DNA from 3 places in the Mesorhizobium sp. B2-3-6 genome. Region 1 is predicted to be linked to each of the others. Evidence: predicted binding sites of a transcription regulator. Region 1 holds the regulator's gene; each other region holds the start of a gene.
What was found. Region 1 encodes PhoB, which activates phosphate uptake and scavenging genes when phosphate is short. Its sites were predicted from a motif close to TGTCATNNANCTGTCAT; they were not measured.
Positions count from the first base shown of each region.

Region 2: the regulator PhoB is predicted to act here: its motif matches at 1,472-1,488, upstream of ppk2 (polyphosphate kinase 2).
Region 3: the regulator PhoB is predicted to act here: its motif matches at 3,212-3,228, upstream of FJ953_RS03375 (esterase-like activity of phytase family protein).

Region 1 is NZ_VFVW01000007.1:291,363-296,263, forward strand. It holds gene pstA (phosphate ABC transporter permease PstA) at 1-621, shown strand, start outside; gene pstB (phosphate ABC transporter ATP-binding protein PstB) at 618-1,421, shown strand; gene phoU (phosphate signaling complex protein PhoU) at 1,447-2,154, shown strand; gene phoB (phosphate regulon transcriptional regulator PhoB) at 2,174-2,863, shown strand; gene FJ953_RS21615 (ROK family protein) at 2,871-4,112, opposite strand; gene xylF (D-xylose ABC transporter substrate-binding protein) at 4,372-4,901, shown strand, end outside.
Region 2 is NZ_VFVW01000004.1:511,846-516,746, forward strand. It holds gene FJ953_RS15015 (DUF982 domain-containing protein) at 1-57, shown strand, start outside; gene FJ953_RS15020 (hypothetical protein) at 85-231, opposite strand; gene FJ953_RS15025 (aldo/keto reductase) at 312-1,355, opposite strand; gene ppk2 (polyphosphate kinase 2) at 1,596-2,516, shown strand; gene FJ953_RS15035 (dihydrofolate reductase family protein) at 2,607-3,254, opposite strand; gene hemB (porphobilinogen synthase) at 3,499-4,530, opposite strand; gene FJ953_RS15045 (DUF2066 domain-containing protein) at 4,619-4,901, opposite strand, start outside.
Region 3 is NZ_VFVW01000001.1:693,881-698,781, reverse strand. It holds gene FJ953_RS03385 (trimethylamine methyltransferase family protein) at 1-613, opposite strand, end outside; gene FJ953_RS03380 (FAD-dependent oxidoreductase) at 626-3,037, opposite strand; gene FJ953_RS03375 (esterase-like activity of phytase family protein) at 3,347-4,837, shown strand.

The sequences.
Region 1 (4,901 bases):
GTCATCGCCGTCATCGTCGGCACGCCGATCGGTGTCCTCGCTGGGACCTACATGGCCGAATATGGCCGCTTCTCGCGCCTCACCACCGTCGTGCGCTTCATCAACGACATCCTCCTGTCGGCACCCTCGATCATCGTCGGCCTGTTCGTCTACGAGCTGCTGGTGCGGCCGATGGGACATTTCTCGGCGATCGCCGGTGCCGTCGCGCTGGCCATCCTGGTCATCCCGGTCGTCGTGCGCACCACCGAGGACATGCTCAACCTCGTGCCGAACGCCCTGCGCGAGGCCGGCGCCGCGATCGGCGCGCCGCGCTGGGTGGTCATCCGCTCGGTCGCCTACCGTGCGGCGCTGTCGGGCATCGTCACCGGCATATTGCTGGCCATCGCCCGCATTTCCGGCGAGACGGCGCCGCTGCTCTTCACGGCGCTCAACAACCAGTTCTGGTCGAGTAATCTCAATGCGCCGATGGCCAGCCTGCCCGTCACCATCTTCCAGTTCGCTCTCAGCCCCTACGAGGAATGGCAGCAGCTGGCGTGGACCGGCGCACTCATAATCACCCTTACGGTTCTCGGGCTGAGCATCTTCGCCCGCAGCCTTACCGGACGCAGAGAGGACAGATGAAACCGATGTTGTCCACCGAATTGAACACGCCCGAAGTCGCGGTCGAGAAAGCCAAGATCGAGGTCAAGAATCTCAATTTCTACTATGGCCAGTCGAAGGCGCTGAAGGATATCAGCCTGTCGCTGCCCGAGCGCAGCGTCACCGCCTTCATCGGGCCTTCGGGCTGCGGGAAGTCGACGCTGCTGCGCGTCTTCAACCGCATCTACGAGCTCTACCCGAGGCAGAGCGCCGAGGGCCAGGTGCTGCTCGACGGCCAGAATATCCTCGACCGCTCGCAGGACCTCAACCTGCTCAGGACCAAGATCGGCATGGTGTTCCAGAAGCCGACGCCGTTCCCGATGTCGATCTACGAGAACATCGCCTTCGGCGTCAGGCTCTATGAGAAGCTCAGCAAGGCGGAGATGGACGGCCGTGTCGAGCAGGCGCTGAAGCGCGCGGCACTGTGGAGCGAGGTCAAGGACAAGCTCAACGCCAGCGGCCTCAGCCTTTCGGGCGGCCAGCAGCAGCGCCTCTGCATCGCCCGCACGGTGGCGGTGAAGCCGGAGGTCATCCTGCTCGACGAGCCTGCCTCGGCGCTCGATCCGCTGTCGACCGCCAAGATCGAGGAGCTGATCGATGAGCTGCAGGCCGACTATACGATCGTCATCGTCACCCACAACATGCAGCAGGCGGCGCGCGTGTCGAAGCAGACCGCGTTCATGTATCTGGGCGAGTTGGTCGAGTTCGACCGCACCGAGAAGATCTTCACATCGCCCCGCGAGAAGCGCACGCAGGACTATATCACCGGCCGCTTCGGCTGATCCCAGGCATACGAGGACCAAGATCATGGCCGAACACACAGTCGCAGCCTTTGACGAAGATCTCGGACAGATCAGCAGGCTGATCCGCGACATGGGCGATCTCGCCTCATCGATGGTCGGCGGCGCCACCAAGGCGCTCCTGAATTCCGACAACGCGCTCGCCCAGCGCGTCGTCTCCGACGACGCCATCATGGACGCGCGCCAGCGCGAACTCGACGACCGCGCCATCACCCTGATCGCCAAGCGGCAGCCCATGGCGGACGATCTGCGCCATGTCGTCGGCTCGATCCGCATGGCGGGCGATCTCGAACGCATCGGCGATCTCGCCAAGAACATCGCCAAGCGCGTCGGCACCGTCGGCCTTGCCGCCACGCCGCGCGACCTGTCGCACTCCATCGACGCCATGGCGCAGCTTGTGCTGATCCAGGTGCAAGGCGTGATCGAGGAGTATGCGGCGCGCGATGCCGCGGCACTTGCGAAGCTGCGCGCCGACGATGAACGCATCGACGTCAAATACACGTCGGTCTTCCGCGAGCTGCTGACCTACATGATGGAGGATCCGCGCAACATCACCGCCTGCACGCATCTTTTGTTCTGCGCCAAGAATCTCGAGCGCATCGGCGATCACGTGACCAACATTGCCGAAAATGCCTATTATGTGCTGACCGGCACGCAATTGCCCGCCAATCGCCCGAAGCAGGACGAGACGGCGATGTCGGCGCCAGCGGCTTGACGGCAGGGGTGACCAGTCGATGATCGCGCCACGCATCATGGTGGTGGAGGACGAGGAGCCGCTGGGTGTGCTGCTCCGTTACAATCTGGAATCGGAGGGTTATCAGGTAGAGGTGGTGACGCGCGGCGACGAAGCCGAGATCCGCTTGCAGGAGAATGTCCCTGACCTTCTTGTGCTCGACTGGATGGTGCCGGCGGTGTCCGGCATCGAGCTCTGCCGCCGTCTCCGGATGCGGCCCGAGACCGAGCGGCTGCCGATCATCATGCTGACGGCGCGCGGCGAGGAAAGCGACCGGGTGCGCGGTCTCTCCACCGGCGCCGACGACTATCTGGTCAAGCCGTTCTCAACGCCGGAATTCATGGCACGCGTCAAGGCGCTGCTGCGCCGCGCCAAGCCCGAAGTTCTGTCCAGCGTGCTCAAGGTCGGCGACATCGTGCTCGACCGTGAATCGCACCGGGTCTACCGCAAGAAAAGCGAGATCCGGCTCGGGCCGACCGAGTTCCGCCTGCTCGAATTCATGATGCGACATCCCGGCCGCGTGTTCTCGCGCAGCCAACTGCTCGACAATGTCTGGGGCGAAACGATCTATATCGACGAGCGCACCGTGGACGTGCATGTCGGCCGGCTGCGCAAGGCGGTCAACAATGGCCGCATGCCTGACGTGATCCGCACCATTCGGGGCGCGGGGTATGCGATTCGCGAAGACTAGGGATATGTCACGCAACGTTCTCGCCCACGCCTGATTTCGCCTGTGCCCCCGGCGCGAAAATCTCCTGGTCGACGAAGGTCAGCGCGCGCATGGCGCAGCCCTCGCGGATCAGTGGCAGTTCGTTCGGCTCGGTGTCGAAGGAAATCGATTTCGAGTGCTGGCCGCCGGCGGTCTGGGCAATGGCCTCGCGCAGAGCCGGCTCGATCAGGTCGAAGGCGGCGGCGCTGACGCCGACCATGGCGACCGGCGCCGGATCGATCAGCGCGAACAGGCTGCCAAGGCCGTAACCCAGCGCCTCGCCGGCCTTGCGGTAGGCTTCGCGCTCCGGCCCGTCCTTTTCGCGCGCCGAGGCCGCCAGGGTGCGCATGTCGGCGTCGCTGACGTCGACGGGCTCGGTGTCCTCGCCAAGCTGCCTCGCGTTGCGCCAGATGGCATAGTTGCCGGCATAGGCCTCGACGCAGCCGCGCCGCCCGCAGCGGCAGAGCGCCCCGCCGGGGCGATGGATCATGTGGCCGAACTCGCCTCCGGATGAATGGGTGCCGGTGAACAGTTCACCCTTCAGCACCAAGCCCATGCCGATGCCGTGCGACAAAAGGATGGCGATGAAGTCGTCGCGGTAGCGCTGGGGATCGCGCCAGCGCAGCGCCACCGCCATCATGTTGCAATCGTTCTCCATGGTGGCGGGAATGCCGAACTCGGCCTCCAGTATGTCGGCGAAGGCGATGTCGGTCTGCGGCGTGATCGGCGACCACAGCATGGTGCGCGCATCCGTGTCGGTGATGCCCTGGATCGCCAGCGCGATACGGGCGATGCTGCCGACGTCGAGGTCGGGATCCTCGAACCGCCGCCTGACGATGACCACGCATTCGCCGATCAGCGCCTCGCGCGACAGGGTGAGCGTGTCCAGCCGGCGCTGCTCTTCAGATATCACCTGGCCGGCATAGTCGATGACGGCGACGGAGAGAAAATTCAGCGACAGCACCACGGTCATCACCGCCGCGGCTTCAGGGTTGAGGCTGAGGCCGACCTGCGGCCGGCCGCGTTTCAGCGCACCGGCCTCGCTCGGCTTGCTCTGCGCCAGGATGCCTTCGCCAATCAGGTCGGAGGAGATCGCCGATATGGTGGAATGGCTGAGCCCGGTGGTCGCGGCAATCTCGGTGCGCGAGGGCTGCCCGGCACGGCGCACGGCCGCGATCACCATCGCCCGGTTGCGTCGGCGCAAATCGTCGTGGCGGATTCCGACCGACATGTTTCTCGCATCCTCCCCGTCGCCGCGTTCTCTCCCCAGGATCCCGACGACCGTCAAATACTGGCAGAACCGGCCTTGGCTGTCATTATTTATTCCGGAGCTCGAAAAAAATTCACGAGGACATCAAAATACATCAGAATCGACGTTGACAGCGTTCCGACGATGGACCAGTGTTTTTTCGAGGCTCGAAAAAATAGAGCCTTTGTGCCGGCCTACGGGCCTGTTTGGTCGCGCCATACGCGGCGCAGGGAGGATTAAGATGAAGAGATTCACAGCCGCCATCCTGGCGGGTGTCGCCATGTCGCTGACGCTCGCGTCGGTCGCGCAGGCGAAGGACAAGGTCATCGGCGTTTCCTGGTCGAACTTCCAGGAAGAGCGCTGGAAGACCGACGAGGCCGCCATGAAGAAGGCGATCGAAGCCGCCGGCGACAAGTATATTTCCGCCGACGCCCAGTCCAATCCCGGCAAGCAGCTCACCGACGTCGAGAGCCTGATCTCCCAGGGCGCCAATTCGCTGATCATCCTGGCGCAGGACGCCTCCGCCATCGGCCCGGCGGTGCAGAAGGCGCTCGACGAAGGCATTCCGGTCGTCGGCTATGACCGCCTGATCGAGAACAAGGACGTCTTCTATCTGACCTTCGACAACAAGGAAGTCGGCCGCATGCAGGCCCGCGAAGTGTTCAAGGTGAAGCCGGAAGGCAACTACGTCTTCATCAAGGGCTCGGGTGCCGATCCGAATGCCGATTTCCTGTTCTCGGGCTCCATGGAAGTGCTCAAGGACGCCATCGA
Region 2 (4,901 bases), on a different contig from region 1:
TTTATCGCGGCGGCGCGTGAAGTGGACGTCTTCGTCAGCGACAAGGCGCCGGCCTGATCCAGGCCGGATTGCCGCCGCGCGCCGTCATTCCTCTGTTTCAATCTCGGCGTCAGTCTCGGGTTTCTGACGCTCCCGCGCCGCAGCCTTGGCCGCCAGCTTTTCGGCCTTCTTGGCCGCCTTCTGGCGATCGCGTTCCTTGCGTTCCTGATCGTAATTTGGTGCTCGTGCCATAGCGGCTCCTTTTTTGCTGTTCTTGTGGGCTGACTACGCGTCGTTCGCCTTCCGACGTCTCGGAGCCGGCACCAGGGTTCCTATAAGCTGCTTCGGTCGATCACAAGGTCGGCGGCGCCGAAACGCTCCTTTGCCGTCAACTGCTGATGCCAATAGGGATAGAGCAGGGGCGGGCGGCTGACCGCGTCGAGGCGATCACGTTCCTCGCCGGCCAGCGTCAGGCTGGCCGCCGCGATATTGTCCCTGAACTGGGCCTCGTTGCGCCCGCCGATCACCAGGGAGCTGATAGCCGGCCGGCCAAGCAGCCAGGCAAGCGCCACCTGTGCGGCGGACACACCGCGGGCCTTGCCGATTTCGACCAGCACATCGACGATCCGCCACAACCGGTCCTCGTCGCGGATCGGCGGTTCGGACCAGCCGGCGACCTTGCGCGCGGTCGGGCTGTCACGGTGATACTTGCCCGACAGCAGGCCGCCCGCCAGCGGGCTCCACACCAGCACGCCCAATCCCTGGTCGACCGAGATCGGCAGCAGCTCGTATTCGGCTTCGCGTGCTTCGAGCGTGTAGTGGATCTGCTGGGTGACGAAGCGCGGCTGATGGCGGGTGTCGCTGATGGAGAGCGCCTTCATCACCTGCCAGCCGGAATAGTTGGAGCAGCCGATATAGCGGATCTTGCCCTGGCCGACCAGCGTGTCGAGCGCGGCGATGGTCTCTTCGAGTGGCGTCACGCCGTCCCATTCGTGCAGGAAATAGATGTCGATGACGTCGGTCTTGAGCCGCTTCAGGCTCTTCTCGCATTCGCGGATCAAATGATGGCGCGACAGGCCTTCGTCATTGGGACCGTCGCCGATGCGCATGCGCGCCTTGGAGGCGATCAGCACGTCGTTCCTGCGCTTGCCGCCGAGTGCCTCGCCGATGATCTCCTCCGACAGGCCGTCCGAATAGACATTGGCCGTGTCGATGAGATTGATGCCGGCATCGATGCACAGATCGATCATGCGCTTCGCCTCGGCGAGATCGCTGTTGCCCACAGCCGCGAACGGGCCGGCGCCGCCAAAGGTCATGGTGCCCATCGTTAGCGCCGAAACCTTCAGGCCGGAACGGCCGAGAGTGCGGTATTCCATGTCAGTCCTCGCGATTGAGAAGAATGGCCCGATCAGGTTGCTGGATTTGTAGGACAATCCGTGCGGCTTGTCGCCCTCCGGCCCCAGCACACCGATGAGCGGCCGTGGCGTGCCCCTGCAATAAAACCGTCATTGCCGGCCTATACTCAGTCGATCAGGGCGTTGCGCGCCGCCGTCAGGACGCGACCAGTGCGCCCGGTCGTTGCCGGAGGCGGCAGCTTGCAGATGGAGGAACACCAGATGAATGAATCCATACCCAAGTCCGGCGCCCGGGACTGGCTGGAAGCCGAACTCGCCGACACGCTCGACGAGGACTATGAACTGGAGATGTCGGAACCAGCGCTGTCGCTGGAGATCGCCAGGATCTACAAGAACGCGCATCCGCCTTCTATCGACCGCATGCAGTATTTTCGCGACCTGATCGGGCTGCAATCCGAGCTGATCAAGCTGCAATCCTGGGTCGCCTACCACAAGAAGAAGCTTGTGGTGATCTTCGAAGGCCGCGATTCGGCTGGCAAGGGCGGCGTCATCAAGCGCATCACCCAGCGGCTCAACCCGCGCATCTGCCGCGTCGTGGCGCTTCCGGCACCGACCGAGCGAGAGACGTCGCAATGGTATTTCCAGCGTTATGTGCCGCACCTGCCGGCCGGCGGCGAGATCGTTCTGTTCGACCGCTCCTGGTACAACCGCTCCGGCGTCGAGCGGGTGATGGGTTTCGCCGGGGCCGATCAGGTGGAGGAATTCTTCCGTGACGTGCCGGAGTTCGAGCGCATGCTGGTCCGTTCGGGCATCACGCTGGTCAAATACTGGTTCTCGATCACCGACGAGGAACAACAGATGCGCTTCCTGATGCGCATCCACGATCCGATGAAGCAGTGGAAGCTGTCGCCGATGGACCTGCAGTCGCGGGTGCGCTGGGAACAGTACACCAAGGCCAAGGAAGAGACCTTCGCCCGTACCAACATTCCGGAGGCGCCCTGGTTCATCGTCGAGGGCAACGACAAGAAGCGCGCCCGGCTGAACTGCATCGACCACCTCTTGCAGCAGGTTCCCTACGAAGAGGTGCCGCACGAGGAGATCAAGCTGCCCGAGCGCGTCTTCAATCCCGAATACGAGCGCCAGGTGCTGCCGCGCGAGCTCTACGTGCCCGAGAAGTATTGAACGAGAGTTTGTCCTTCTCCCCGTATAGTGACGGGGAGAAAGGATCTGCACCAAGGGTTGCCAATTCCCACTGTCGCAGACAACTAATTCCTAAGTCCGCTTGATGACGACATGCGTGGCAAGCGGCGTCGCTACTTGTTCGCTGCACGCGTAGCCGAGCTTCGGCATATCAATCCCGGCGAAGAGGTGCTCGCCGGAGCCGAGCAGCACCGGCGAGATCGCCAGATGCATCTCGTCGATGAGCCTCTCCTGGAGGTACTGCCGGATGGTGGCGACGCCGCCGCCGACCCGCACATCGCTGCCATTGGCCGCTGCCCTTGCCTGCTCGAGCGCCGAATGGATGCCATCCGTAATGAAGTAAAAGGTCGTGCCGCCCTCCATGACGATCGGCTCGCGCGCATGGTGGGTCAGCACGAAGACCGGCACATGATAGGGCGGGTTGTCGCCCCACCAGCCCTTCCAGTTTTCGTCAGGCCATTCGCCGCGGATCGGCCCGAACATGTTGCGGCCGAGGATCCAGGCGCCGACATTCTCGAAGCTGCGCGCCGCGAACGCCTCGTTGATATCGGTTGTGCCGTCATCGTCTCCGAGCACCATCTTGCGGAAGGTGCGGGTACCGATCATCCATTTGTGCAGGGCTTCCCCACCGACGCCGAGCGGGTTTTTCAAATCCTGGTCGGGACCGGCGCCGTAACCGTCGAGCGACAAGGTGAATGCGTTGACGCGAAGTCTGGACATGGAAAGCCTCCTCAGACCAGTTGTATTTTGCAAGCAGTTACTTTCTAGCAAACCGATTGCAAATTGCAAGTAGTATTTTCCGCGATCGAAAAGATGCATATCCGTACTTCGCCTATGCGATGTCCAGAGTGTTGCCTGATGGTTGGTGCGGATGCCAAAATGGCGGTTGCCGAGACAGCCGCTATACCGGCTCATTTGCCGGTGAGTTCCATGAAGAGCATATGGTTTGAAGGCGCTGGGGAAACTATGCTCTCAGCATCTCCGCCACCTCAGGGGCGAAATAGGTCAAAATGCCGTCGCAGCCGGCGCGTTTGAAGGCAAGAAGCGATTCCAGCATGACCTTTTCGCCGTCGATCCAGCCATTGGCGCCCGCCGCCTTGATCATCGAATATTCGCCCGACACCTGGTAGGCGAAGGTCGGCATCGCAAATTCGTCCTTCAGCCTGCGGATGATATCGAGATAGGGCAGGCCGGGCTTGACCATCAGCATGTCCGCGCCTTCGGCCAGGTCCTGCTCGGCTTCGCGCACCGCTTCGTCGGAATTGGCGTGGTCGATGTAATAGGTCTTCTTGTCGCCCTTGAGCAGGCCGGCCGTGCCGACCGCCTCGCGGTACGGCCCGTAGAAGGCGGAGGCGAATTTCGTCGCATAGGACATGATCGCCACGTCCTGAAAACCGTTTGCGTCGAGCGCGTCGCGGATGGCTCCGATGCGGCCGTCCATCATGTCGGACGGCGCGATGATGTCGGCGCCGGCCGCTGCTTGTATGACGGCCGCCGCGGTTACCTGTTCCACCGTCTCGTCATTGACGATGAGGCCGTCGCGCAGGATGCCGTCATGACCATGGCTGGTGAACGGGTCGAGCGCGGCGTCGGTGATGACGCCGATCTCAGGCACCGCGTCCTTGATCGCGCGCGTGGCGCGGTTGATGACGTTGTCGGGGTCGAGGATATGCGAGCCGGTCTCGTCGCGCAGCGAAATGTCCACATTGGGAAAGGTGGCAAGCGCGGGGATGCCGAGCTTCGCCGCGCGTTCGGCCTCCTTGACGGCAAGGTCGATCGACAGGCGGAAGACGCCCGGCATGGCGGCGATCGGCTCGCGCACTTGTCTGCCGTCGACGACGAAGATCGGCCAGATCAGGTCGTCGACGGAAAGCCTGTTCTCCTGCACCAGGCGCCGCGACCAGTCGGCCTTGCGCATGCGTCGCAAGCGGCGGCTGCCGGTGATGTCGTCGACGCTGCGCGCGCCGGCAGGTTTTGCGGGGGTGAATCTGTTCATCGCCAAAACTCTCGTTTGGCCGGCTTTTATCACGCACCCGTGGTGCTGACCAATGCGACACGTTTGTGCCAGCAATCCGGCCGGGTCCTTATTCGGGTTGCCCGTTGCCCGAAAGGATCTGCGCCGCACCGCGCATGCCGACACGGAACGCCTCGTCGAAGCCGACGCCGCGCACTTGCCAGGCGTAGGTCTTGCCGGCCTTCGCCAGCCGCCAGTCGGCGATCCAGCCCAACTCCTTGTCGCTCCAGACGATGCTGCCGGAAAGCGCTTGGTCGGCGCCGGCCATTTTCGCAACCGTGTCCAGCTTCGCCATGTCGGCCTCGCGCATGATCCTGTCGTCCAGCCCCGCCTTCGACAGCAGCGCTGCCGTT
Region 3 (4,901 bases), on a different contig from region 1:
TGCCGCGCGCGAAGATGAAGGGAAGCTTGTCCGACAGGGTCAGTTGCGCCCGGTTGACGGCGTAGTGGCGAAAACGGTTGTCGATGTCCTGCGGCTCGACGCAAGGTCCCAGCATGTGCAGCACGTCGAAATGCTGCACCAGCTTGATGAACTCCTCGAAGGCCGCCAGTGTGCCTGGTCGGCGGCCGCGTTCGAGGTCAGTGACGTTCGGCGCGCCGCACCCGGCCAGGAAGGTCATCGACCCGAGTTCCAGCGTCAGATCGCGGGAGCGGTCACCGGCATGGGTCTGGATCGATTTTGGCGCCGAGGCCAGTGCAGCCGCCACCATGTCGCGGCCGATCCGCACCATGTCGGTTTCGGGGTCGATCAGGGCGCCGGCGCGAGCGAGCAGGTCGCGCGCCTGCGGCAGCAGAACCTTGATGCCCAGCTCTTCCAGCACGCGCAGCGCCGTGTCGTGGATCGAGGCGACGTGGTCGTCCGAAAAGATTGGCTGCGGCAGGAACGGGTTCTTCAGCGAGCGGTAATTGGGCCGGCGGCTGCTCTCGCTGCCGGCCTCGCCGATGCGTCCTCGCCGGCGCTCGCGCCTGCCTTCGCGTGCCGCGTCATCGATCATCCGGAAACCTCCTCATTGCCGCATCGCCTTGCCCAAGGGATCGTAGGGCGAAGCCGGAATGACACGCGCCGGCCGCTCGGTGCCGACAATGTGCACGCAAAGCGCCGTTCCTTCCTCGGCAAAATCGCCATCCACCAACGCTAGCGCGACGCTCTTGCCGATCGTGTAGCCAAAGCCGCCGGAGGTGACGAAGCCGACGCGCCGAGCGCCGTGCCAGACCGGCTCGAAGCCGCTGGCGTCCGCGTCGATGGCATCGACTTCCAGCGTCACGATCCGTCGTGCAACACCGGCCTTGCGTTCCTCCAGCGCCGCCTCGCGGCCAATGAAATCGCCCTTGTCGAAAGCAATGAAGCGGTCGAGCCCTGTCTGGCCGGGCGTGTAGCCTTGCGTGGATTCACGCGACCAGATGCCGAAGCTCTTTTCCAGCCGAAGCGCGTTGAGTGCGTAATAGCCAATCTCGGCGAGGCCGAGATCCTCGCCGGCGGCAAGCAGCGTTTCGCGCAATGTGGCATGCATGGTGGCCGGGCAGTTGATCTCGAAGCCGAGTTCGCCGGCGATGGAGAGGCGAGCCATCCTTGCCCGCACCATGCCAATGTCGAATTCGCCGCATGCCATGAATGGCAATGCTTTGGGGGAGATGTCCTGGTGCGTCGTGCGCTCGACGATCTTTCTGGCATTGGGGCCGGTGACCAGAAAGCCCGACATCGCATCTGAAATATCGGTGACGCAAACGCCTTCAGCCATATGCGCTTCGAACCAGCGCATGTGGAATTCGCGCAGATAGTAGGAGCCCATCAGCCAGTAGTCGCCATTGCCCCAGTTGAAGACGGTGAGATCGCCCTTCAGCCGCCCGTCCGGCCCGAGCATCGGCGCCAGCCTCGCCTGTCCCGCCTTCGGCAGCCTGCAGGCCAGCAGCCTGTCGAGCCAGGCCTCCGCGCCCGGTCCCGTGATCGCGTAGCGCGCATAGGCCGAGATATCGATGAGGCCGGCGGCGCGCCGGACTTGCAGCGCCTCGTCACCGACGATGTCGAAGGCGTTGGAGCGCCTGAGCGTCGTCTCCTCGCGGAATCCCATCGGCGCGAAATAGGCGGGGATTTCCAGCCCCCAGGAAGCCGTCCATTCGCAGCCCGCCGCACTCATGCCGTCATAGGCGCCGGGGCGTTTCAGCGGCCGGCCCGCAGGCAGCCGTTCGTTGGGAAAGGTCATGACGAAACGACGAGAATAAAACTGTCGCGTCGTCTGCCTGAGATATTCCCGGTTTGCGGCGAAGGCGCCGTAGCGGGCGATGTCCATGCCGAAAATGTCGGCCTGCGGCTCGCCGTAAATCATCCACTCGGCCAGCGACTTGCCGACGCCGCCGCCCTGGCTGAAGCCGGCCATGACGCCGCAGGCGACCCAGTAATTCTTCAGGCCGCGGACCGGCCCGACGATCGGATTGCCGTCCGGGGTGAAGGTGAAGGCGCCGTTGACCCATTTGCGGATGCCTGCCGTCGCCAGGCAAGGGAAGCGCTCATGCGCCTTGGCAAGTTCCGGGCCGATGCGGTCGATGTCTTCGGGGATGAGCTCGATGCCGTAATCCCACGGCGCGCCGTCCATGTTCCAGTGCTTCGGGTTCTGCTCGTAGACGCCGAGCAGCACGCCCTTGCGCTCCTGCCGCAGATAGGAAAAGCCGTCGAGATCGACGGCCAGGCCGATCTCCTTGTCGAGGGCAGCGACTTCCGGAATGTCCTCGGTGACGAAATAATGGTGCTCCATCGGCGTCACCGGCAGTTCAACCCCGGCCATGCGGCCGAGTTGCTTGGCCCACAACCCGCCGGCATTCACGACATGCTCGGCGGTGATGGTGCGTTGCTCTGTGACGACATCCCAATGGCCGTCGGCGCGCGCCTTCAGCTCGACCACGCGGTTGCGCAGGATCACGTCGGCGCCGCGCTTCTTGGCGGCACCGACATACGCATGCGTCGTGCCGTAAGGGTCGAGATGGCCCTCGTTGGAATCGTAGAGGCCGCCAAGCACGCCGGTGACGTCGACGATCGGGCAGATCGCCTTGATCTCGTCAGGCGTCACCAGCCGGGCGGTCTCGATGCCGACCGACTGGAATACCGCCCAGGCCGATTTCAGCCACTCCCAGCGCGCCGGATCGCTGGCGATGTTGACGCCGCCGGTCATGTGCAGGCCGACGTCCTGGCCGGATTCGGCCTCGATCTCTCGGTAAAGGTTGATGGTGTAATCCTGCAGCGCGGCGACATTGGGGTCGGCATTGAGCGCGTGGAACCCCGCCGCCGCATGCCAAGTCGACCCCGCCGTCAGTTCGGCGCGCTCGATCAGCGCCACATCCGACCAGCCGAACCGCGCCAGGTGATAGAGCACCGAAGCGCCCACCACTCCTCCCCCGATGACGACTGCGCGGTAGTGAGACTTCAAGGCTTCCCTCCCCGGACTGTCCGAAACCGGCACCATATACGTACTGTACATAAGTGTCTAGTACTGCGAACAGCTCCTGGACGCTGTCGAACCTGTGTTGGAACGATCGATTTTCCGGCGCGGCCGCACTTCCCCAGCAGCGTCGCGGCGGGCCGACGCGAATGCGTCACCAACTGTCATGCAAGCATCATGTTCGCGCCTTAGACCGCTTGCCGAGGGCACAAGCGGCCCTCCAGGGCGGCAGCCTCGCCGCCGCCAGGCAACCTCAGAATTCCGCCGTCCCGGCGCTTTGTCATCAAGGGGATATCCATGACGCATCTACGCTCATTCTCGTTGCGGCTGCTGGTCGCCGCGCTGGCGGCCTCGGCCGTTTCGCTGCCCGCCTTCGCCGACAGCTCGGCCAGCGTCGGCGGCGCCAGTTTCGTCAACAAGGGGCTGGTGGGGGTTGGCCGCATCCCGGCCGGCCAGCGCGACAGGTTCGGCGAGACCTTCGGCTCCGGCTCCGGCATGTCGATCGACACCGCGGGCTGGACGCATGATGCCGGCACCTACAGAGGCTCGCTGTGGCTGCTGCCCGACCGCGGTTATAACGTCGTCGGTACCACCGACTACCGGCCGCGCCTCAACACGATCAACATCGAGTTCGCCCCGGTGGCGCCAGGTGCCGCGCCCGCGGCCGGCCAGGAGCAGACCGGCGTCAAGGCGACGCTCGCCGACACCATGCTCCTGACCGACGACAAGGGCGCCGACGCCAGCGGTCTCGACCCGCTGAACGGCGTGCGTCCCGCCGCCGGCGACATGCCTGTCCTGCCGCAGGCCGACAATGGCAAGCTCGCGCTCGACAACGAGGCGATCGTGCGGCTGCCCGACGGCACCATGCTCGTTTCCGACGAATACGGTCCCGACATCTACCGCTTCTCCGCCGACGGCCGTCTGATGTCGGCGACCCAGCCTCCGGCCGCGCTCGTGCCGATGCGCCACGGCACGGCCAATTTTGCTTCCGACAATCCGGGCCCAGGTGCTGCCGAACCCGACCCAAAGGATCCCGAAACCGGCCGCCAGAACAATCAGGGCCTCGAAGGCATGGCAATGACGCCGGACGGCAAGTTCGTGATCGCGGTCTTGCAGTCGGCGACCCGGCAGGACGGCGGCGATTCGGCCTCGACGCGCCAGAACACCAGGGCGCTGATCTATGACGCCTCCGATCTTGCCCATCTCAAGCTGGCACATGAATATGTCGTGCCGCTGCCGGTGTTCAAGGACGCCAAGGGCAAGACCAAGGTGGCTGCGCAAAGCGAGATCGTGGCGCTGTCGGACACGGCTTTCCTGATGCTGGCGCGCGACAGCGGCAATGGCCAGGGCCTGAAGGGCGAAGAGTCGCTGTATCGCAAGATCGACATTGTCGACCTTTCCGGCGCGACCGACATCGCCGGCGGTCCCTTCGATGCCGCCGACAAGCCGGTGGCGCCCAAGGGCGTGCTCGATCCGTCGGTGACGCCGGCAAGGCTGACGCCGTTCATCGACATCAACGACAAGGCCGAGCTTGCCCGCTTCGGCCTGCACAATGGCGCGCCCAACGACAAGGACAACCTCTCGGAAAAGTGGGAAGCGATGTCGCTGGCGAGCGTGCTCGATCCGAAGCTGCCCGACGACTATTTCCTGTTCGTCGCCAACGACAACGATTTCCTCGCCCAGGACGGTTTCCAGGTCGGCGCGCCCTACAAGGCCGAGGACGGCGCCGATGTCGACACCATGTTCCTTGTCTTTCAGGTCACGCTTCCCGGCCTCGCCAGGAAGTAAGCATCTTGCAGGAGGCGCCGCCTGGCGCCTCCTGCCCGACAAGCTTGATCGGATGCACGACGGC